DNA from 3 places in the Niveispirillum sp. KHB5.9 genome. Region 2 is predicted to be linked to each of the others. Evidence: predicted binding sites of a transcription regulator. Region 2 holds the regulator's gene; each other region holds the start of a gene.
The links. Region 2 encodes HrcA, which represses chaperone genes, less so after heat shock. Its sites were predicted from a motif close to GTTAGCACTCNCCNNNGGNGAGTGCTAAC; they were not measured.
Positions count from the first base shown of each region.

Region 1: a site for HrcA is predicted at 5,768-5,796, ahead of ACM9HJ_RS17335 (putative urea ABC transporter substrate-binding protein). Genes of this name have one in related genera too.
Region 3: a site for HrcA is predicted at 4,543-4,571, ahead of groES (co-chaperone GroES). Genes of this name have one in related genera too.

Region 1 is NZ_JBLTYX010000010.1:111,145-118,873, reverse strand. Features, by position in the region: gene ACM9HJ_RS17360 (5-oxoprolinase/urea amidolyase family protein) at 1-1,371, opposite strand, end outside; gene ACM9HJ_RS17355 (urea amidolyase associated protein UAAP2) at 1,383-2,033, opposite strand; gene ACM9HJ_RS17350 (urea amidolyase associated protein UAAP1) at 2,050-2,865, opposite strand; gene ACM9HJ_RS17345 (ABC transporter ATP-binding protein) at 2,878-3,708, opposite strand; gene ACM9HJ_RS17340 (ABC transporter permease) at 3,705-4,526, opposite strand; gene ACM9HJ_RS17335 (putative urea ABC transporter substrate-binding protein) at 4,657-5,733, opposite strand; guanidine-I (ykkC/yxkD leader) riboswitch at 5,805-5,923, opposite strand; gene ACM9HJ_RS17330 (TIGR00645 family protein) at 6,132-6,638, shown strand; gene ACM9HJ_RS17325 (substrate-binding periplasmic protein) at 6,983-7,729, shown strand, end outside.
Region 2 is NZ_JBLTYX010000023.1:45,559-53,287, forward strand. Features, by position in the region: gene ACM9HJ_RS26290 (RibD family protein) at 1-235, opposite strand, end outside; gene ACM9HJ_RS26295 (substrate-binding periplasmic protein) at 452-1,222, shown strand; gene ACM9HJ_RS26300 (VOC family protein) at 1,277-1,657, opposite strand; gene rdgB (RdgB/HAM1 family non-canonical purine NTP pyrophosphatase) at 1,737-2,354, opposite strand; gene ACM9HJ_RS26310 (helix-turn-helix domain-containing protein) at 2,407-2,709, opposite strand; gene ACM9HJ_RS26315 (hypothetical protein) at 2,706-2,828, opposite strand; gene ACM9HJ_RS26320 (hypothetical protein) at 2,844-3,056, opposite strand; gene rph (ribonuclease PH) at 3,195-3,914, opposite strand; gene hrcA (heat-inducible transcriptional repressor HrcA) at 4,074-5,111, shown strand; gene grpE (nucleotide exchange factor GrpE) at 5,377-5,958, shown strand; gene infB (translation initiation factor IF-2) at 6,219-7,729, opposite strand, start outside.
Region 3 is NZ_JBLTYX010000017.1:8,566-16,294, reverse strand. Features, by position in the region: gene ACM9HJ_RS22910 (LPS-assembly protein LptD) at 1-327, opposite strand, end outside; gene ACM9HJ_RS22905 (serine hydrolase domain-containing protein) at 483-1,586, opposite strand; gene ACM9HJ_RS22900 (GntR family transcriptional regulator) at 1,678-2,337, shown strand; gene groL (chaperonin GroEL) at 2,509-4,155, opposite strand; gene groES (co-chaperone GroES) at 4,206-4,496, opposite strand; gene ACM9HJ_RS22885 (methyltransferase domain-containing protein) at 4,702-5,625, shown strand; gene ACM9HJ_RS22880 (hypothetical protein) at 5,750-6,151, opposite strand; gene ACM9HJ_RS22875 (hypothetical protein) at 6,360-6,563, shown strand; tRNA gene ACM9HJ_RS22870 (tRNA-Arg) at 6,683-6,759, shown strand; gene ACM9HJ_RS22865 (hypothetical protein) at 7,026-7,244, shown strand; gene ACM9HJ_RS22860 (transposase) at 7,333-7,729, shown strand, end outside.

The DNA.
Region 1 (7,729 bases), on a different contig from region 2:
CTGGGCGCCGGGTGCCAGCACCTCCACGGTCGCGGGGGTGAAGGCGAAGGTCTTCAGGACCGATGTGGCCACCTCGCCCCGGCGGAAAATGTCCGACCCGATGATGGCGCGCAGGTATGACAGGTTGGTCTCGATTCCCGCCACGCGTGACGCGGCGAGTGCCACCGACAGCTTGTCGATGGCCCTGTCACGATCGTCGGCATGCACGATCAGCTTGGCCAGCATCGGGTCGTAATTGGCCGTCACTTCCGTACCCGTGGCCACCCAGCCATCGACGCGGATATCGGTGGGGAAGCTCACCGCCGTCAGCAGGCCGGTGGATGGCCGGAAGTCTGCCGCGGCGTTCTCGGCATAGAGCCGGACCTCGATGGCGGCCCCCTGCGGGATCAGGCTATCCTGGGCCGGCAGGGTGAAATCACCCGCCGCCTGCCGCACCATCCATTCCACCAGATCGACGCCGAAAATGGCCTCGGTCACCGGATGTTCGACCTGCAGGCGGGTATTCACCTCCAGGAAATAGACCTGGGACCGCGCCACGTCATAGATGAACTCCACCGTGCCGGCCGAGGCGTACTGCACGCTTTGTCCCAGGGCGATGGCGGCATCGCGCAACTGGGTGCGCACCGCATCGGGCAGGCCGGGTGCCGGGGTCTCCTCCACGACCTTCTGGTTGCGGCGCTGGAGCGAACAGTCACGTTCCCCCAACGCCACCACTTCGCCCTTGCCATCGCCGAAGATCTGCACCTCGACATGGCGGGCCTGGGCCACGAACCGTTCCAGATAGACCCGCGCATCGCCGAAGCTGCTGGTGGCCATGCGCTGCACGGCCGCGAACCTGGCGGCCAGTTCGTCGGCGCTGTGACAGAGCTGCATGCCGATGCCGCCGCCGCCCGCCGTGCTTTTCAGCATCACCGGAAAGCCGATCTTCGCCGCCGCTTGCTGCGCCTGTTCCACACTGTCCAGAATGTCGGTGCCGGGCAGCAGCGGCACGCCGGCCGCCTTGGCCAATTCGCGTGCCGTGTGCTTCAGGCCGAAGCCCAGCAGATGCTCCACGCGCGGGCCGATGAAGGCGATACCGGCTTCGTTCAGCCGTTCCACGAAGCCGGCATTTTCCGACAGGAAGCCATATCCAGGATGCACCGCCTGCGCCCCCGTCGCCTGGCAAGCGGCGATGACGGCGTCGATATCCAGATAGGATTGCTTGGCCGGGGCCGGGCCGACATGCACCGCCTCGTCTGCCGACAGGACGGGCAGGGTGAAGCGGTCGGCGTCGGAATAGACCGCGACGGAGGCGATACCCATGCGGCGCAGGGTCTTGATCACCCGCGCGCAGATCTCGCCACGATTGGCGATCAGGACCTTGGTGAACATGGGTGTCTCCCTCACGCTTCCCAGACCAGCACGCGGATGGGCGTGGGGTCGAAGCCGTTGCAGGGATTGTTGACCTGGGGACAGTTGGAGATGACGCAGAGCAGATCCTGCTCCGCCACCAGCTCCACATAATCCCCGCCTGACGACACACCATCGGCGATGGCCAGGGTGCCGTCGGGATCGATGGGGACGTTCATGAAGAAATTGATGTTGGGCACGATATCACGCTTGCCCATGCCGTGACGGGTCACGGCGATCAGGAAGTTTTCGCGACATGCATGCATATATTTGGTGTGATGGCCGAAGCGGACCGTGTTGCTCTCGCACGAGCAGGCACCGGCCGAGGTGTCATGGCTGCCGCACGTATCGGCCACCATCCGGGCCAGCACGTTGCCACGGTTGGAGTAGAGCATCGAACCCGGGCCGATATAGGGCGTGCCCTGGGCCAGCACCGTATCCTGGGCGCTGTAACGCTCAGCGAAATCGGCAAGGGCGTAGAACAGCGTATCGACGGCCTGACAGCCCTCGCTATCCACGATGCGGATCACCTGGCCCTTGCGCACCACGCCGGACCAGGGATGTTCGGCGGCGATCACCTCATCCAGGATGGCGGTGGCAATGTCGCGGGACGACAGGACGGGGGTGAAGCTGCTGTTGCTCATGTTTCTTCCTCCCCGCTCAGGCCGACAGATAGGCGTCGGTATTGACGAAGCCGCGCGCGGCTTCCGCCGTGGCGGTGCGGCACAGATCATCCGCACCGGCGTCGGGCGCGGTAAGGATGGTCAGTTCCACCGGCGATGGTGTGACCGGTGACGCCAGGGGGTGGGGTGTGTTCGAGATGGCGACGATCAAATCCATTTCCGCGCGCAGCGACACGAAATCACCCGGCTGAACACCGGTTGCATCGAACGCAAATTTCCCATTACCGGTCACGGTGACGGGCGCGAAGAAGCTGATGCAGGGCGGGATGTCGCGCTGGGTCAGGCCATGCTTGCCGGCCGCCAGGATGAAATTGTCGCGCGCATTACGCATGCCGCTGTCAGGCCCATACACCCGCGCCACGCTGGCCGGGGTGGAGCCGCCGACCAATGTGTCATGCTTGCCGCAGCTATCCTCCACGATGGAGAGCAGCACCCGGCCCATGTCGGAGAACAGGACCCGCCCCTTGCGCAGTTCCGCCGTCCACTGGATCTTGATCGTGTCGGCATGATTGTAACGTTCGGTCGGGTCGGCCAGGTTCCAGGCCAGCAGCGACACGCCCGGCGTGGCAGCCGGGTTGGCAATGGTCAGCACCTGTCCGCGCCGGATGACTCCGGTCCAGTACCAGCCGCCGGGCAGCGTCTCCGACAGTTTCACGCTGTCTGCGCTGGGCGGAGCGGCGTCGCGTTTGGTGGGCGGGGGCAAGACCAGTGGCGCACGGCCGGAGGCGGCGGATTTCAGTTCCAGGTAACGGGCGCGGTTGGCGGCGATCTGTTCAGCGGTTTGGCGGGGCATGGTGGCTCCCTCTCACGCGGCGTCGGCCGGGTCGTCCCGGTCTGGTTGCCCGTCATCACTGGCCGGGTCGTCCCGGCGGGGCGGGTTGGGGTCTTTGCCGAAGCCGGGATTGCCCGCCACGCGGCGGGGCCAGACCTCGATATCGTTGGTGATGCTGGCGCCATAACGCAGCCGTTCTTCCGGCAGGTTGCGGCGGCGGTCGAAGGCGATGACGCGGGTGGCCAGATGGAACGCCTCCGACAGATCATGGGTGACCATGACCACGCTCATCGGATGCTCATGCCACAGCTTGCGCATCAGCTTGTGCACATCGGCACGGATGCCGGGATCGAGCGCGCCGAACGGTTCGTCCAGCAGCAGCACCTTGGGCTTGGCGATAAGGGCCTGGGCCAGGGCGAGACGTTGCTGCATGCCGCCGGAAAGCTGGGCCGGATATTTGTCGAGCGCGTTGGACAGGCCGACCTCGGCCAGCAATCCCGCCGCTTCCTCCTTCGCCCGGGCGCGGGCCGACCCGAACAGCCGGCCGAAAACGCCGCCGCCCTTCAATTCCGCGCCCAGCAGCACATTGCCGAGCACGCTCAGATGCGGGAACACGGAATAGCGCTGGAAGACGACGCCGCGGTCGGGGCCGGGTTCCGGCGAGATCGGCACGCCATCGATCAGGATTTCTCCCTTACTGGGCGTCTCCTGCGACAGCAGCATGCGCAGGAAGGTGGTCTTGCCGCAGCCGCTCGGGCCCACCAGGGCCACGAAGGAACGGGGGGCGATCTCCAGATTGATCCGTTCCAGGACCACCTGCTCACCATATTCCTTCCAGACATCGCAGACGGAGATTTGCGTCATGCTGCGGCCCTCGCATCCTCGAACCAGGGGAAGGCGCGGCGTTGCAGCACCCGCAGGGCGAAATCCATCAGGAAGCAGAGCAGGGTGATCCAGGCCACATAGGGCAGGATGACATCCATGGCCAGATAGCGGCGGACCAGGAAGATGCGATAACCCAGGCCGCTTTCGCTGGCGATGGCTTCGGCGGAGATCAGGAACAGCCAGGCCGGCCCCAGGTTCAGGCGGATACTGTCGATCAGGCGGGGCAGTATCTGGGGCAGGACGACGCGGATGGCGATGGTCCAGCTGTTGGCCCCCAACGTCTGGGCCTTGATCAGCTGCTGGCGTGGCAGATCATCGATCTTCAGCATCAGGTCGCGGATCAGGCAGGGCAGGACGCCGACGACGATCAAGGTGACCTTCGACGCCTCGCCCAGCCCGACCATGATGAACAGGATGGGCAGCACGGCCAGCGGCGGCACCATCGACACCACGGTGACGAAGGGGGCGAACATCGCCCGCATATAGGGCAGCAGCCCGGCCGCCAGCCCCACCAGCAGCCCGCCCGCCGCCGCGATGGCCACACCCGCCGCCAGCCGCGCCAGGGAGGCGCCGGTATCCAGCCACAGCAGGATGTTGCCCGTGCGCTTGTCCGGGGTGAAGGCCATGCGGTCGATGGCATCGGCGAAGGAGGCCAGGCCCGGCAGCAGCTTGTCCGCCGGATTGTCCGCCAGCCGTACCGCCGAGCCCATGGCATAGGCCACCAGCACCGCCAGGAACGGCAGTGCGGCCAGCAGCATCCAGCCTGCCCGGTCGGGCTTTCGGTTGATCAGGCGCATGGGGGTTCCATGGGAAAGAGGGAAGGGCCGTAGGTCAGGTCGAGGGCGAAGCCCCGAGCCCTGACAAGCGACGGTGCAGATGAGTGTCAGGGCTCGCCAACGCTCGACCTGACCTACGGAGCGCTTCCGGTTACAGTTTCCCGTCCGCGGCGGCCGCCATGTAGGTGTCGGTGAAGCGCAGCTTCACGAACTTGGCGTTGCCGTAGGTGACGCCATCGGGGAACTCGATGCCCACGGCTTCGGCCGACGGCGCGCCATTGCCCAGCAGGCCGTGGTCGAACAGGAAGCCCGCCACCTTCTGCATGGTCGCCTTCGGCTCGCTCCCTCGCACGAAACCCAGGGCGTCCTTGGGGGTGTAGAACATGCGGGTGGCCTTCAACTGGCTCTCATAGCCGGCCAGATCGGTGCCCGACGCCTTGCCCATGGCGGTGCGGGCAGCGGTGCCGGCGGGGGTCTGGGCGGACATCATGGCCATCGTCTCGTACCAGATGCCGGCCAGCGCCTTGCCGAAAGCCGGATTGTCCTTCAGCACATCGCTGTTGGCCACGGTCAGGTCGATGATCTCGCCGGGGATCTGGCTGCTGTCGAACACCTTCTTGGCGCCGGGCGTGGCCAGGATTTCCGCGACCAGCGGGTTCCAGGTGACGACGGCCGACACATCCGCCGTGGACCAGGCGGCCACCATGTCGGCATCGGAGGTGGAAACCACCGTGACGTCCTTCTTCTCCGTCAGCTTGGCGCTCTCCAGCGCGCGGGCCAGCAGATAGTGGGACACGGAATATTCCACCAGGTTGACCTTCTGGCCCTTCAGATCGGCCAGCTTGTCCTTGCCCTTCAGGATGACGGCGTCATTGCCGTTGGAGAAGTCGCCGACGATGACGGCGGTGGTGTCCACCCCACCGGCAGCGGGGATGGACAGCGCGTCCATGTTGGTGACGGTCACCGCGTCGAAGGCGCCGGCCGTGTACTGGTTGATGCTTTCCACATAATCGTTGAACTGCACCACCTCGATCGAAATGCCGTACTTGTCGGCCCATTTCTTCACGATGCCCTGCTCGGCGGCATACTGCCACGGCATCCAGCCGACATAGATCGACCAGGCCAGCTTGAAATCCTTCTTCGGTGCGGCAAGGGCCGGCATCGAGAGCAGCGAGGCGGCAACCAGGCCGGCGGTCAATTTTCCAAGGAAGCGGCGCGTCGTCATCATCAACCCCTCAAAGGTTTCCAAAACCGGTTTGGGGGTTGGCGGAGACCGGAAGAGGGCGCCAACCCACCTCGATCTCCCGGGCTTTTATCCCGCCGTGTACCAGACGGGGCCAGCGGACCGGCGGCGTCTGGCGGCAGCTCTCGGACCAGTCACCGTGTCATCCACGGCCGGAACCCTAGCCACCTTTACTGCACCGCATAGCAGCAAGGGGCGTGCCAGCCGGAAAGCCGCCGGAACGGGCGCCGATAAAGCGGCAACTGGCGCGATGAAGGGCATTCTGCCTGCCGGTCATGCCCAATCCATGGGCAGTTGCAGTGCAGCATCCCGATGGTTGACAGGCCCGGCTGTTTGCTTCATTGCCACGCCATGCCATCGCCCGTGACGGAGCCCTCATCGTGATCGAACGCCTCATCGAACGCACCCTCTATGCCAGCCGCTGGCTGCTGGTGCCGATGTATCTCTGCCTTTCGGTCGTGCTGGTGGCCTTCACCTGCCGCTTCGTCGTGGAACTGGTACATCTGTTCGATTACGCCCTGTTCGGGGAGAGCGAGGCCGACCTGATCCTGGCGGCCCTCAGTCTGGTCGACCTGACCCTGGTGGGCAGCCTGGTGGTCATGGTGATGATCAGCGGGTACGAGAATTTCGTGTCGCGCATCGAGTTGGACGAGGGTGACGAGAAGCTGTCCTGGCTGGGCAAGCTGGACAGCGGCACGCTGAAGGTGAAGGTCGCCGCCTCCATCGTCGCCATCTCCTCCATCCACCTGCTGAAGAGCTTCATGGATGCCGACAAGGTGACCAACGACAAGCTGATGTGGCTGGTCATCATCCACCTGACCTTCGTGGTGTCGGCCGTGCTGATGGGGGCCCTGGACAAGCTGTCCTTCGGAGCCAAGGCCAAGGACTGAGTTTTCGTTTCCTCAAGCGCCGGCACCGCATCCGCGGTCTGGCCACCACGCCGCATGGGCGGCGCGGTGCCAGTCGCCGCGTAGGGCGGGTCCAACGGCTCGCCATCAATTGGTCCCAAGCCGGGCCACGACGCCCTTGCCCCGGTGGGCCGTGCATCGTTCCATATCGGGCTCGCCTATCTACTGTTCCATGCCATCGCGCGGCGGGCAAAAGCCCGATGGGGTGTGACCGATTGTTTCAGGGTTGCAATGTTTCCCCCAGGTCCAAAGAAATTTATTAAAAAACCCCTAAAGGTGGGATATGTGATCGCGACATGTCCCTGACGGGGAAAGGGGGAACCGGGATGACCGGTCTGTTTGCTGGTGTGCGATGCTTGCTGGCGGTCATTCTGGCCGCACTGGTGTTATTGCCGCCGGCCCAGGCCCAATCCCTGATCTTCGCCTTCGGTGACCATAACGAGGCACCCTTCGCGCTGGTGGAGGGCGGGCAGTTGAAGGGCGGTTTCGCCCTGGAATTCGGCAAGGCGGTGGCGGCCCGTCTGGGGCGTGAGGCGGCGTTCCGCTATGTCCCGCGCAACCGCATCACCGCCGAACTCCAGGTCGGCAATGTCGATGCCTATTGCCTGGCGGCCCAGGCCTATTATCCCGCCTTCGGGCCCGACCGCTTCACCCGGTCCCTGTTCGCCGACCATGACATCGTGCTGCTGTCGGCGGGCCTGCGCGGGGAGGCGGACCTGTCCAGCTTGAAGGGGGCCCGTGTCGGTGCGGTGCTGGGCTTCCTCTATCCGCCGGAGGTGGAGGCGATGTTCGCCGATGGCAGGGCGGAGCGCATCGATGCCCGCAATGCCGAGGGCAATCTGCGCAAGCTGCAAGGCGGACGGCTGGATGCCGTGATCCTGCCCCTGGCGGCCTGGCGCCAGGCCCTGGCGCGGGATCCGTCGGTGGCGGGTGCCGTACGGCCCGACACGATCCGGATCGCAAGGCGGGAGCGCACCTGCCTGATCAGCCCGGCCAGTACCGTCACGGTGGCGGAGATGGACGAGGCCATCCGGTCGCTGACGGATGACGGCACGCTGCCTTCCCTGGTGCGT
Region 2 (7,729 bases):
GATGATCAGGCAGGCCGCGCGCCCGCCGGGCCGCCAGCAATTCCGGATAGCGTACGGTCAGGCGCGGCTGGTCGCGGCGCACGGTGGCGGCCCCCACCAGGATGGCGTCGCAATCGGCCCGCACCCGATGCATGTCGTGGCAATCCTCCTCGCTGGACAGGACCAGCCGGCGACCGCAATCATTGTCGATATGCCCGTCCAGGGACATGCAAACGGACAGGTGCACCCATTCCATGCGTCGTTTCCCTTGGCCTGCGGACAATCCCGGTCCAAGAAGGTGGGGCGGGGCGGCCGCGCTGTCCAGCGTCAGTCTGACGGGAAACGGTCCCAAAAGGGAAATGTGACCATTCCCAAAGGCCGTGCCCCATAATTGACATGCCGCGCACAGGTGATTACCACGCTTGCCCGGTAATCAGGGGTTCCCAAGGTGATGGAGGTTCGGATGCGGCGGATGATCGGACGTTGGGGGATCGGCACCATGCTGGCCCTGGCGGTGGCGGCGACGGCCGGCGCGGCGGAAGTGAAGCTGCGCGCCGACAGCTGGTGCCCCTACAATTGCGAACCGGGGGAACGGCCGGGTTACCTGATCGAGATCGCCAAGGCGGCGCTGGAGCCTGCCGGCCACAAGGTTGATTACGCGCTGATGACCTGGACCGACGTGCTGGCCGCCACGGCCGCCGGCACCGTCACCGGTGCGGTGGGCGCCATCCGGGACGAGGCACCGGATCTGGTCTATCCCACCATCAATCTGGGCCTGTCGCGCCCCACCCTGGTCATCCGCAAGGGCAAGGAGACCAAGGATTTCAAGGTCACGAACCTGGATTCGCTGAAGACGATCCGCTTCGGCTCCATCAAGGACTATTTCTACAGCACGGAAGTGAACGCCTTCATCGACGCCAACAAGGGCTCGCCCAACCTGGTGCAGGTGTCGGGTGACAATGTCACCGAAGACCTGATCAATATGCTGATCGACGGCAAGATCGACGCCATGGTCGAGGATAGCAACGTCGTCGATTTCCTGCTGGAATCGAAGGGCTACCGCAACCTGTTCAACTACCATTCCCTGGGTCAACAGAGCGGGGTGTCCATCGGCTTCTCGCCCACGGACCCGAACAGCGCCACCTATGTGAAGCTGATCGATGCCAAGCTGCTGGAACTGCGCAAGGGCGGCAAGCTGGCCGGTATCCTGGCCAAATATGGCGTCAAGGACTGGCAGCCGTAAGGGCTTCGCGGGCCGGCGGGAAGGACATGTGCCACCCGTCGGCCCGCAGACGGATCAGAGCGGCCCGGTCATCAGGAAGGCATTCAGCTTGTTGCCGTCCGGATCGCGGAAATAGGCGGCATAGAAATTCTCGCTGCGCGGGCCCGGCGGGCCTTCACAGGTGCCGCCATGGGCCAGCGCGATCTCGTACAGGCGATGGACCTGTTCCTTGTCCTTCGCCTCGAACGCCACCATGACACCATTGCCGACCGTGGCGACATTGCCGTCATAGGGTTTGGTGGCCGCGATGCCGGCGGCACCGCCGGGATCGCCCCAGCCGATGAAGGTGGGATAATCCATCATCCGGCCCGTGCCCATTTCCTTGGCGATGGCATCATAGAATACGGCCGCACGCGCCAGGTCGTTCGTGCCGACCGTCACATATCCGATCATCATGTCCCCCGATCATTCCCGCGCCGACATCGGCGAAGAGACAGGAACAATACAGGAACATTGACCGAATTCCGACTCCTTTTCAGCTGCCCGTGAAGCAGCGCGCCTTCAGTTTGGCAAAGGCGTTGGACCGGTGGCTGATGGCATGTTTCAGGGCCGGATCCATCTCCCCGCAGGTGATGTCGTACCCGTCGGCGATGAAGATCGGATCATAGCCGAAGCCGTTCGTCCCCCGTGCCGGAAAGCTCACCTTGCCCTCAAGCCGCCCCTCCACCGCCTCCACATGCCCGTCGGGCCAGGCCAGCGCCAGGGCGCAGATGAAGGCGGCCCGGTCGCCCTTGCGGTCGGGTGATGCCTCCAGCCCCAGCCGCACCCGTTCCATGGCGACGGTGAAATCCTTGCCCGGCCCGGCCCAGCGCGCGGAATAGACGCCGGGATCGCCGCCCAGCCCCTCCACCGACACGCCGCTGTCATCGGCCAGCGCCGGCAGGCCCGACGCCAGAGCCGCCGCCCGCGCCTTCAGCACGGCATTGCCGATATAGGTGGTCTCCGTCTCCTCCGGCTCCCCCAGGCCCAGTTCGCCAGCGCTGGGAAAGTTCTGGACATGGTCTTTCAGCAGGGCCGCGATCTCCGGCACCTTGCCCTTGTTGTGCGTGGCGATCACCAGCGTATCGCCGGTGAACTGACGGGGTTGGGTCATGGTGGCTCCGGGTGGGGGAGGAGAGGTCGGCGAAGGGGTCCAGCACGTGCGCTTACCCCGCCAGCGCGCCGACAACCGCTTCGGGATTGTTGGCGATGACCTTCAGGTAGGATTGTGCGGCCTTATCAGGTCGGCGACGCCCCTGTTCCCAGTCCTGTACGGTGCGGGCATCCAGCCCGAACCGTTCCGCAAACTGGGGGCGGGACAGGCCAAGCCGGTTACGGATGGCGCGGACATCCACAGTATCGACCATGACCACATGCTTAACGGCACCGGTTTCGGTCCCCTTCGCATGCTGGATCGCCTCTTCCAGCGCTTCGGTCAGGTCGGTGGCAAAGGTCGCTTTCGTCATCATGAGGGCTCCCTTGCTGTGGCGTGCAGCACATCGACCAGCTTGGACACCATCCGCCGCTGATCGGGCGAAAGCGCCGTCCGCTCCCCCTTGCCATAGATCAGCAACGCATAGAGGGGCATGGTGTCATTGTAGAATTAGTAGATCACACGGGCGCCACCGGACTTGCCCTTGGCGCCCATGGCGAAACGCACTTTGCGCACACCGCCCGTCCCCTTGATCTCGTCACCAGCCAGGGGATTGACGGCCAGGAAGTCGATAACAGCCTTATGCTCTTCAGCCGACAGGATTTTCTCCGCCCGGCGCTGGAAGCTTGTCAGTTCGACAACGGTTATGGCGCGTTCAACCATCTACAGATACTGCGGCAATGCCGCAGCATCTGTCAATGCGGGTACGACTCACGCCATGTCTCGGTGATCGTAACCGATCACCGGCCTCAGTCGCCGGCGAACCAATTCCCGATGAGTCCAACTCATCGGGAATTGGTATCAAAGCCCCAGCGCCGAACGCTGCAAAGCCGCCAGTTCGCCCACGCCCTTGCGGGCCAGCGCCATCAGCGCCATGAACTCGGCTTCCTCGAACGGCTTGTCCTCGGCCGTACCCTGGATTTCCACGATGCCGCCGCGGCCGGTCAGCACGAAATTGGCATCGGCGCCGGCATTGCTGTCCTCGTCATAATCCAGGTCCAGCACCGGCACGCCCTTGTAAAGGCCACAGGAAATGGCCGCGACCTGGTCGATCAGCGGAATGGTGGACAGCGTGCCGACGCGCACCAGATGCTGGAAAGCCAGATACAGCGCCACATAGGCACCGGTGATGCTGGCCGTGCGGGTGCCGCCATCGGCCTGGATCACGTCGCAATCCACCTTCACCTGCACCTCGCCCATGGCCTTCAGGTCGGTCACGGCGCGAAGGGAACGGCCGATCAGGCGCTGGATTTCCTGCGTGCGGCCGGACTGCTTGCCCTTGGCGGCCTCGCGGTCGGTGCGGGTATGGGTGGAGCGGGGCAGCATGCCATATTCCGCCGTCACCCAGCCCTGGCCCTTGCCACGCAGGAAGGGCGGTACCTTCTCATCGACGCTGGCCGTGCACAGCACATGCGTATGCCCGAACTTGATGAGGCACGACCCCTCGGCATGGCGGGAGAAGTTGGTCTCCAGGCTGACGGTGCGGAGCTGGTCGGCCAGGCGGCCGGACGGACGGGTCATGATCTCAAGGTCCATGGTCTGGTGGAATTCGCCCGCCCGTCATAGCAATGGCCCGGCATCCCCGTCCAGCCATGCCATCACACCCCCCGCCATTGATTTGGCAAGGGCCCGCCACTAATCTCCCCTTCAGAGGCATCACAAAGGACAGCCGGCGCCAGGATGATCAGCGAGCTGAACCAGCGGTCGCGGGAGATTTTCCGCCATATCGTGGAAGCCTATGTCCAGACCGGGGAACCGGTGGGATCGCGGACCCTGTCGCGGCGCCTGTCCACCACCCTGTCGCCCGCCACCATCCGCAACACCATGGCGGACCTGGAGGAGCTGGGTCTGCTGATGGCCCCGCACACATCCGCCGGACGTGTGCCCACCGAGGCCGGCCTGCGCCTGTTCGTCAACGGGCTGCTGGAGGTCGGTGACCTGACGGAGCGGGAGCGGGAGGATATCGAGGTCACCTGTTCCGCCAAGGGCCGGTCGGTGCCGGAGGTGCTGGAGGAGGCGACGAACCTGCTGTCGGGCCTGTCGTCCTGCGCCGGTCTGGTGCTGGCACCCAAGACCGACCGGCCGCTGAAACATATCGAGTTCGTGAACCTGTCACCGGGCCGCGCGCTGGTCGTGCTGGTGACGGAGGATGGGCTGGTGGAGAACCGGGTGGTGGAGGTGCCGACGGGCCTGCCGCCATCGGCCCTGCAGATGGCCAGCAATTACCTGAACGCCCGCGTCGTGGGCCGCACCCTGGCGGAGGCGCGCGGCTTCATCCAGAAGGAGCTGGAGGAACAGCGCAGCCAGTTGGACAGCCTGACGCAGAAGGTGGTGCAGACAGGTCTGGCCACCTGGTCGGGTGCGCGGGGCAGCCAGGGCTATCTGATCGTGCGCGGCCAGGCCAAGCTGCTGGAGGATGTCACCGCCATCTCCGACCTGGAGCGTATCCGCACCCTGTTCGAGGCGCTGGAAACGCGCGAGCAGATGCTGCGCATGCTGGATGCCACAGGCAAGGCGGAGGGGGTGCAGATCTTCATCGGGGCGGAGAACAACCTGTTCTCCCATGCCGGCTGTTCGATGATCGTCAGCCCCTATGCCAACACTAAGGACCAGATCGTCGGCGCCATCGGCGTGATCGGCCCCACCCGCATAAACTATGCCCGCATCATCCCCATGGTCGACTATACCGCCAAGCTGATCGGACGGTTGATGGGTTGATACTTTGTTTCGATGATCGTGACCGATCATCGGCCTCAGGCGCCGGCGCCCCCATCCGGGGGCTTGGCTTCGCGCCGCACGAGCGGCGCGGCGGCAGTCGCCGCCGAACCAAACCCGATGAGTGGAACTCACCAGGTTTGGTTATCCCCTTGCGGGTCCGGGCATGGAACCCCAAATTCCGGGTTGCGGCATCTCGACAGGCGGCGCATTCCCGCCTAAACCAGAGGCCATCCTTATCCGTACGATCCCAAGGGCAAGTTCCGCGATGACCGACACGATCAACACCCATGACAGCGACCCGACGCCCGAGCCCGCCGCCCAGGCCGGCACGACAGAGGCCGGTGCCGATGCGGCCCGCGTTGCCCAGCTTGAGGCGGAAGTCGCGTCCCTGAAGGACCAGCTGCTGCGCAATCTGGCCGAGGCAGAGAATGTCCGCCGCCGGGCCGAGCGCGAGCGTGAGGACACCGCCAAATACGCCGTGGCCAAGTTCGCCAAGGACCTGCTGTCGGCCGCCGACAATATGCGCCGCGCCGTTGAAGCGGTGAGCGAGGATGTGCGCGCGGAGAATCAGGCCGTGGGCAACCTGCTGACCGGCGTGGAAGCCACCGAGCGTCAGCTGACCGCCGCATTCGAGCGGGCCGGCATCGCCAAGGTCGAGGCGCTGGGTGCCCCCGCCGACCCGAACTTCCATCAGATCATGATGGAGATCGAGAATACCGGTAAGCCCGCCGGCACGGTCGTGCAGGTGCTGCAGGCCGGCTACACCATCCATGGCCGCCTGCTGCGCGAAGCCATTGTCGGTGTGGCCAAGGGCGATGTTGCCCCGCATGTGAACACCAGCGCGTAATATTTTTGTGTTCCCTCAGGCGCCGGGCGCCGCCATCCGGCGGCTTGGCTTACGCGCCCATGGGGGCGCGCGGGCGCTCGTACCGGCGGCGACTGCCGCCGCGCGGCACGTGCCGCGTAGCCAAGCCCACGGATGTGGGTGCCGACGGTATGAGGCCCTGCTTCCGATCCGGCCGGGAAGCTGGTTACAGCAGGCCAGAATACAAAAAGGCCGGCACCATCTCTGGTGCCGGCCTTTTTGCTGAACGCTCCGACCCTGGATTACAGGACGCGGGCGATCTCCTCCATCTCGAAGGCTTCGATGATATCGCCTTCGCGGATATCGTCGTAATTCTCGAAGGCCATGCCGCATTCGAACCCTTCACGCACTTCGCGGACTTCGTCCTTCATGCGCTTCAGGGTCTTCAGCGTGCCCTCATGGATCACCACATTGTCACGCAGCAGGCGGACCTTGGCGCCGCGCTTGACGATGCCTTCCGACACACGGCAACCGGCGACCTTGCCGACCTTGGTGATGTTGAAGACCTGCAGGATCTGCGCGTTGCCCAGGAACTTCTCCCGCAGCGTCGGCGACAGCATGCCGGTCAGCATCAGCTTCACGTCATCGATGATGTTGTAGATGATCGAGTAGTAACGGATTTCCACGCCATCGCGCTTGGCCATGTCGCGGGCCTGCGGATTGGCGCGGACATTGAAGCCCACGACCAGACCCTTGGACGCGTTGGCCAGCGTGATGTCGCTTTCGGTGATGGCGCCCACACCGGACGTCAGCACGCGCACCTTCACTTCCGTATGCTCGGCCGTCAGCTTCTCCAGCGCACCGGAGATGGCTTCCACCGAACCCTGCACGTCACCCTTGATGACGATCGGCAGTTCCTTGGCCTCGCCGGCCTGGATCTGCTTGAACATCTGCTCCAGGGAGCCGCGGCCGGACTTGGCGCTCTCGGCCTCGCGCTTCTTGCGGGCACGGTACTCGGTGATCTCGCGGGCGCGGCTCTCGCTGTCGACCACGACCATTTCCTCACCGGCCAGCGGCACGCCACCCAGGCCCAGCACCTCCACCGGCATGGCCGGCGGGGCATCGGGCACGTTGATGCCGCGGTCGTTGACCAGCGCGCGGACACGGCCCCATTCGGAACCGGCCACGACGATGTCGCCCACCTTCACGGTGCCGCGCTTGACCAGCACGGTGGCGACCGGACCACGACCCTTGTCCAGCTTGGCCTCGACCACCACGCCTTCGGCGGTGCGATTCGGGTTGGCCTTCAGCTCCAGGATTTCGGCCTGCAGCAGGATGGCTTCTTCCAGCTTGTCCAGGTTCAGACCGGCCTTGGCCGACACTTCCACATCCAGGACGTCGCCGCCCATGCCTTCCACCACCAACTCGTGCTGGAGCAGTTCCTGGCGGACGCGGTCCGGCTTGGCGGCCGGCAGGTCGCACTTGTTGATGGCGACGATGATCGGCACGCCCGCCGCCTTGGCATGGCGGATGGCCTCGATCGTCTGCGGCATGACGCCGTCATCGGCGGCCACGACCAGCACCACGACGTCGGTGACGTTGGCACCACGGGCACGCATCTCGGTGAAGGCCGCGTGGCCCGGCGTATCGACGAAGGTGATCTTCGCGCCGGACTTCAGCTGCACCTGATAGGCGCCGATATGCTGCGTGATGCCACCGGCCTCGCGGGCCGCGACGTCGGTCTTGCGCAGGGCGTCCAGCAGCGAGGTCTTGCCGTGGTCGACATGGCCCATGACCGTGACGACCGGCGGAC
Region 3 (7,729 bases), on a different contig from region 2:
GTAGTTGGCGAACATCACCTCGCCCGTCGGCTCCAGGATGGAGACATTGCCGGACGCGGTGACGACGTTGGTCTTCTCCGAGAAGCTGACAGAATCCGCCAGCAGCAGGCGCCCGCCCTGGCTCAGTTCCACCTTGCCGCGGGCGGTGATGATGCCGAGGTCTTGGTCGTAATCCACGCTGTCGGCGGAGAGCAGGACGGGCTGACCGGTTTCCTTGGACGGTTTGCCGGCCGGTGCCGGCGCCTCCTGGGCCAGCACCGTGCCGGACAGGCCCAATGCCAGCGCCGTGGACAGGAGCAGGCGACGATAGGTCCGGGCAGAGTGCATGTTCAACAGCGTCTCGGGTTTCGATCGACGGGTGCTAGCTTGTCCCCGACGCTGGGTGCGCTGTCAACTGATGCAGGCGGGTGGGCAGGTGGGACTTCAACGCCCTTGCCCCGGTGCATGCGCGGATGAATGTCGGTTAAAACGCCGATAAGGGGCTATCCCCCGATCGCCGCCAGCACATGATCGGTGAGGATGCGTTCGGACAGGGCGTGGGCGTCCCGGACCCGGAAATTGGTGGTGGTGATGGTCACGACCATGCGTAGCCGGGGGACCACGATCACCTTGTTGCCGCCCATGCCGTTCATCAGCCAGGCCTGCTCCTCGCCCTTGGCCGTCTTCAGGCGCTTGATCCACCAGAGATAGCCGTAATCCGTCTGCTCATCGACCTGGGCCTGGGCGCTGGTCGAGATGCGGACCCAGTCGGCGGAGATCAGGCGCCGGCCGTGCCAGACGCCGCCATCGAGATAGAGCTGCCCCAGCTTCAGCAGATCGCGGCTGCGCAGGCCCAGGCCACCACCGGTCATGGCGGTGCCGGTCGGCGTCACCTGCCATTCCACCGGGCCGAACTCCATGGGGCCGAACAGGCGGGCTTGAGCGAAATCCTGGATATTCTGTTTGGTCGCGCGCTGGATGACGGCGCCCAGGGTCACCGTGCCGGCGGTGCAGTAGCTCCAGCTGCGGCCATGGGGCGATTGATCCGGGGGCGTGGTCCAGGGCGGGAAGCCCTTGATGGGCAGGTCGAGCGTGAACCGCACCCAATCCTCGATCAGATACATCCGCTCCTCATTCCCGCGCGAGAAGGAATTGCTGTCGTCGCATTCCAGCGGGGAACTCATGGTGAGGAAATCCTCCACCGTGATCTTGTCCTTGCGCGGGTCGGGGTTCTGCAGGGGCCGGAGTTCCGGGAAGAAGGGCGTGACGGGTGTCTTGACGCCGGCCAGCGCGCCGTCGGCGATGGCCAGACCGACCAGCATGCCGGTGACGGTCTTGGTCGCGGATCGCGTGTTGCGCGGGGCGTCGCGCCCGCCCTCATCGAAATAATGCTCATAGACCAGACGCCCATCGCGGGCGATGGCGACGCTGGTGATCTTCTGGAAATCGCCCTTCCCGATCGCCGCCGTCATCGCGTCCAGGCGTGTCGGGTCGAAGCCGGCGGATGCCGGATCGGCCGTCTCCCAATCGCGGGGCGGCGATTGCGCCGCGGCCGTCATCACGGCCAGGCAGCTCAAACCGATCGCAAGCCATCCCGCAGCTTTCATCTTCGCATCCTTCCATCCGGCCGGCAGCTTCCGCTGGACCTCCGACCATGTCTGTGTTCTGTATACAGTATATGAATGAAGAGACCAAGTGATGTACGGGGTGGAGCAGATTTCGCGCAGCAGCGTCAGTTCCAGCGTGGCAGCGTCCATCCGCGCCATGATCCTGGATGGGCGGCTTGCCGATGGGGAGCGCATCAACGAGGTCAAGCTGGCGGCCGCGCTGGGCGTGAGCCGCACCCCTCTGCGCGAGGCGCTGAACAGGCTGGCATCGGAGGGTGCGCTGCTAAGCGTGACCGGTCATGGCCATACCGTTGCGCCGCTGAGCGTGGCGGAGTTCGACCAGCTTTATGACATCCGGCCGATCCTGGACCCCGCGGCGCTGGCGATGTGTCCGTTGCCGTCGGATGAGCGTCTGGCGGAATTGGCGGCGGTGAATGCGGAATTCCGCAGGGCGGATGATGGGGAACATGCCATCGACCTGGACAATCAATGGCATCTGCTGCTGCTGGCCGACTGTCCCAACCGGGTTCTGGTGGGCATGATCGAGAGCATCATCGCCAAGACCCGGCGCTATGAACTGGCCCTGTTGCGGGAGCGGCCGCACGTCCAGGCGGCGGGCGATGACCATGACCGCATCATGGATGCGCTGGGGGATGGCGACCGCGATGGTGCGTGCGATCTGCTGCGGCGGAACATGCAGAGTGGGAAGCAGCCGGTGCTGGCGTGGCTGAGGGCGCGGGAGGTGTCGTAGGTCAGGTCGAGGCGGAGCCGAGCCCTGACAAACGACGGTGCCGGTAAATGTCAGGGCTCGGCTCCGCCTCGACCTGACCTACCTGTTGTGCGGCACCAAACAAAAACCCCCGGCGGATCGCTCCGCCGGGGGTCTTCGCATTCATGCCTGTTCGGCTGAACGACCTTGGACTTAGAAGTCCATGTCGCCCATACCGCCCATGCCACCCATGCCGCCGCCGGCGGGAGCGGCCTTGGGGGCCGGCTTCTCAGCGATCATGGCCTCGGTGGTGATCAGCAGGCCGGCGATGGAAGCGGCGTCCTGCAGAGCGGCGCGCACGACCTTGGTCGGGTCGATGACGCCGAACTTGAACATGTCGCCATATTCGCCGGTCTGGGCGTTGAAGCCGTGGTTGGTGTCAGCCTGCTCCAGCAGCTTGCCGACGATCACCGAACCGTCGAAGCCGGCATTCTGGGCGATCTGACGGACCGGGGCCTGCAGGGCCTTGCGGACGATGTCCACACCGAACTTCTGGTCGGCATCGGTCGTCGCCAGGGCTTCCAGGGCCTTGGTTGCGTACAGCAGGGCCACGCCGCCGCCGGCGACGATGCCTTCCTCGACCGCGGCGCGGGTGGCGTGCATCGCGTCGTCAACGCGATCCTTGCGCTCCTTCACCTCGACCTCGGTGGCGCCGCCGACGCGCAGAACCGCAACACCGCCGGCCAGCTTGGCCAGACGTTCCTGCAGCTTTTCACGGTCGTAGTCGCTGGTGGTCTCTTCGATCTGGGCCTTGATCTGGGCGATGCGGGCGGTGATGTCGTCCTTGGCACCCTCGCCGTCGACGATCGTGGTGTTGTCCTTGCTGATCGTCACCTTCTTGGCGCGGCCCAGCATGTCCAGCGTCACGTTCTCCAGCTTGATGCCCAGGTCTTCGCTGATGACCTGGCCGCCCGTCAGGATGGCCATGTCTTCCAGCATAGCCTTGCGACGATCACCGAAGCCCGGAGCCTTCACGGCGGCGATCTTCAGGCCGCCGCGCAGCTTGTTGACGACCAGCGTGGCCAGGGCCTCGCCTTCCACATCCTCGGCCACGATGACCAGCGGACGCGAGGACTGAACGACGGCTTCGAGAACCGGCAGCATGGCCTGCAGGCCCGACAGCTTCTTCTCGAACAGCAGGATGTACGGGCTTTCCAGGTCCGCGATCATCTTGTCGGCGTTGGTCACGAAGTAGGGCGACAGGTAGCCGCGGTCGAACTGCATGCCTTCGACGACGTCCAGCTCGGTCTCCAGGCTCTTGGACTCCTCGACCGTGATCACGCCTTCGTTGCCGACGCGGGCCATGGCCTCGGCGATCTTGGCGCCGATGAAGGCCTCCCCATTGGCGGAGATGGTGCCGACCTGGGCGATCTCGTCGTTGGTCGTGACCTTGCGGCTGCGGGCCTGGATGTCGGAGACGACGGTGGCCACGGCCAGGTCGACGCCGCGCTTCACATCCATCGGGTTCATGCCGGCAGCGATGGCCTTGGCGCCCTCACGGACGATGGCCTGGGCCAGCACGGTGGCGGTGGTGGTGCCGTCGCCGGCCAGATCGGCCGTCTTCTGCGCCACTTCCTTGACCATCTGGGCGCCCATGTTCTCGAACTTGTCGGACAGTTCGATTTCCTTGGCGACCGAGACACCGTCCTTGGTGATGCGGGGAGCGCCGAAGCTCTTCTCGATCACGACGTTGCGGCCCTTCGGGCCCAGGGTCACCTTCACAGCGTCAGCCAGAATGTCCACGCCGCGCAGCATCTTGGCGCGGGCGTCGGAGCCGAACTTAACTTCCTTGGCAGCCATTGCTCTATTCCTTTGAATTCTATGGGTCAGGCAAGATCAGGTGATCCGACTCAGGCGTTCAGGACGCCCATGATGTCGCTTTCCTTCATGATCAGGTATTCGACACCGTCGATCTTCACCTCGGTGCCCGACCACTTGCCGAACAAGACGCGGTCGCCGGCCTTGACGTCGAGCGCCACCAGCTTGCCGGCCTCGTCGCGGGCACCCGGACCCACGGCGACCACCTCGCCCTCCTGGGGCTTCTCCGACGCGGTGTCGGGGATGATGATGCCGCCGGCCGTCTTCTTTTCGGACTCAACGCGCTTGACCACGACGCGGTCGTGCAGCGGACGGAACTTCATGGGGTCTCTCCCTGATAAGGCAAAAGGGGTTGGGCGTGAGCCTGTTGTTAGCACTCATGCCCGGTGAGTGCCAGAGAGCTAATCAACCCGACCCCGACTGTCAAGGATGGTGGTGTCATATTTCGATGACATTGCGGGTGCCCACATCCGTGGGCCTGCCGTTCGGCCGGTTGCCAGCGCCGGCCGGGCGGAGTATGGCAAGGGCATGAGCGACGCCGATACCATGTTCCTGTTCGACCGCCCCCTGATCCGCCAGCGCCGCGACCGCGCGGCCGGTGAGATGGGCACCCATGACTTCCTGCTGCGCGAGGTGGCGGAACGGCTGGGGGAGCGGCTGGACATGATCCGCCGCGATTTCCCCCGCGTCCTGAACCTGGGCTGCCATGGCGGGGAGGTGGAAGGCGTGCTGAAGGGCCGCAACGCCATCACCCGGATGGTGCATGCCGACCTGTCCCCCGCCATGGCCCGGCTGGCCGGGGGCAATACCGGCAGCCCGGCCTTGGCCGCCGACGAGGAGGCGTTGCCCTTCGCGCCCGGCAGCTTCGACATGGTGATATCCAACCTGTCGCTGCATTGGGTGAACGACCTGCCGGGGGCGATGATCCAGGCGCGCCAGGCCTTGCGCCCCGACGGGCTGTTCATCGCCGCCATGCTGGGCGGCGACAGCCTGTTCGAGCTGCGCCGGTCGCTGATGGAGGCGGAGATGGAGGTGACGGGTGGCGTATCGGCCCGGATCAGCCCGATGGCGGGATTGCGCGATGCCGCCGGCCTGCTGCAGCGGGCCGGATTCGCCCTGCCCGTGGCGGACATGGATACGCTGACCGTGTCCTATCCTGACCCGTTCCGCCTGATGCGCGATCTGCGCGGCATGGGTGAGGCCAATGCCGCCCTGTCGCGGCTGAAGCGGCCCACAAGGCGGGAAGTGATCATCCGGGCGGCCGAGCGCTATATGGCGCTGTTCCGGGAAGAGGATGGCACCGTGCCGGCCACGTTCGAGGTGATCTTCCTGGCCGGCTGGTCGCCCGATACGTCGGTGCAGCAGCAGCCGGCCAAGCGCGGCAGCGCCTCGCACCGGCTGGCCGAGGTGCTGAACAGCATAGAGCATCCGACGGGCGTGAAGCCGCACTGAGTGTTTTGTTCCAGAGTGTTTTGTTCCCTCAGGCGCCGGGCGCCGCCATCCGGCGGCTTGGCTTACGCGCCACGTGGCGCGGGCCGGCGGTCGCCGGCCTTTTCGGTTCCCCCGGCTGCTTCGATCAGGGGATCAGGGTCACCGGTTCGCCATTGGCGGGATCGGCCTTGACGATGCTGACCGGGGTGTCGGCGGGCACGGACAGCTGATAGGTGACACCACCCGAGAGATAGGCGAAGCAGGCCAGGCTGACGGTGCCGTCATCCGTGGGCTGGCGCATCAGGGGGCATTGCTGGCCGCCGATCGACAGTTCGCGCAGCTTGCCGGCATGGGAGGCGGGGAGAGCCAGTTGGATGCGGTGCACGCCTTCGCGGCCGGCGGTATAGTAGCAGCGGCCCGCCACGGTGGCGGCGCACCCTTCCTCCGTCCGGTCGGTTGCCGCCTGTGCGGCGGAAGAAAAGGGCGCAAGGGACAGCATCCCGGCAAGTATGGCCAGGAATGCAGACCCGCGGATCACGGAAAACATTGGAAACCTCACGCAATCACATTGATGACCGCCCCAGACCTGAATAGGGCAGGAGGCGGGTGGAAATCAACCCCGAGCGTGTAGAGCAAGTGTCATACCCAAGGTGGGTAGCCCGGACGGGGGAGGGCGCGGGGGCTTCAAGGAAAGGCGTGACGGCGCCGGCCCGGCATGTTTAAAGGGCCGTCGGAACCCAGCCACGGAAGCGACCATGCCGTCAGAAGAAGATATTGTCGAACGCCTGCGCCGCCGCGCGGCCAGGGCCCGCGACCGCTATCCGGAGGACGCAGACGATCCCGCGACCCTGGTCGGCGGTCTGATCCAGGATTACGAAGCGGCGGCGCAGGAGATCCAGCGCATGCGCGATGCGCTGAAAAGCCTGTCGCGCGAGGCGCTGCGGGCCATGCTGGGCTGAAAAGGCCGAATGATTCCCGTGGGTTGATGGTAAAACACATTTTTTGCGACGAAGCATTTGCACAGCCCCGGTCGATGCGCTATGGTCCGCGCCGCCCGGGGATAGCCCGGTGCCGGTATGGACCCGTAGCTCAGCTGGATAGAGCGCTGCCCTCCGAAGGCAGAGGTCGCACGTTCGAATCGTGTCGGGTCCGCCAATTTTATCCAATAAAATCAACGATCTAGAAAATCGCCTCTCTAGACTGGTTGGCGGGTGTCACCACGCTCGGGTAAAACTTAGAAAACCGACATCATCATGTCACCGACCATGTCACCATCACGGTGATGCGGGCGGCGTTCGTGCTGCCTGATCCATGGGTACGAAATCGGAAAATGAGTGCGGTTCCGTACCTTCAGGGATGAGGCGACAGGGCTTACCTTCAGGCCATCAAGTTCGACAACAAACACTTGAAGGTGACATGAAATGAAGAAGTTTCTGCGCACCGAGGCATCGGCGTATCTGGAAAATAACCACAGCATCCGCCGGACTCCGAAGAATCTGGCGAAGCTGGCTACGGTCGGCGGTGGGCCTCTCTACTGCCGCACCACCCGCGAAGTTCTGTACGATACTGCCGATCTGGGTGCATGGGCAAAGTCCACTCTTGGCGAACCCATTGCCTCGACGTCCGATCGCGCCGCCTGATCCACCATGAACACGACATCAACCCGCGACCTCCGCCGCCTGGGACGGCTGAGAGCGTTACCGGCCGGGGGCTGGGTGGGTTCTGCAGATGCAGGACGACACCATGCCCCCTATCCCGCCCCCCGAGCTTCCTGACCGTCTCGCTGCTGCGCTGGATCGCTTGCGCGGCGCCTTGATTGGCAAACACAGCTCCCCGATCATCTGGAGCGTGAAGCGTTCCGGCAAGTGTGGATTGCGCGCCAAAGGAGGATCGACAATGTATGACAAGCTGATCGATCCCGCTGGGTTCGATGGCCTGCAATTCGATGGTTTGATTGCCGACAAGGCCTTCGACAGCAACGCCATTATTGCCGAACTCAACCAACGTGGCGCCAAGGTCGTCATCTCCCAGCATTCCAGGCGGAAGCAGAAGCTCGACATCGATGCCGACATCTACAAATGGCGGCACCTCATCGAGAATTTCTTCTGTAAACTCAAGGAGTTCA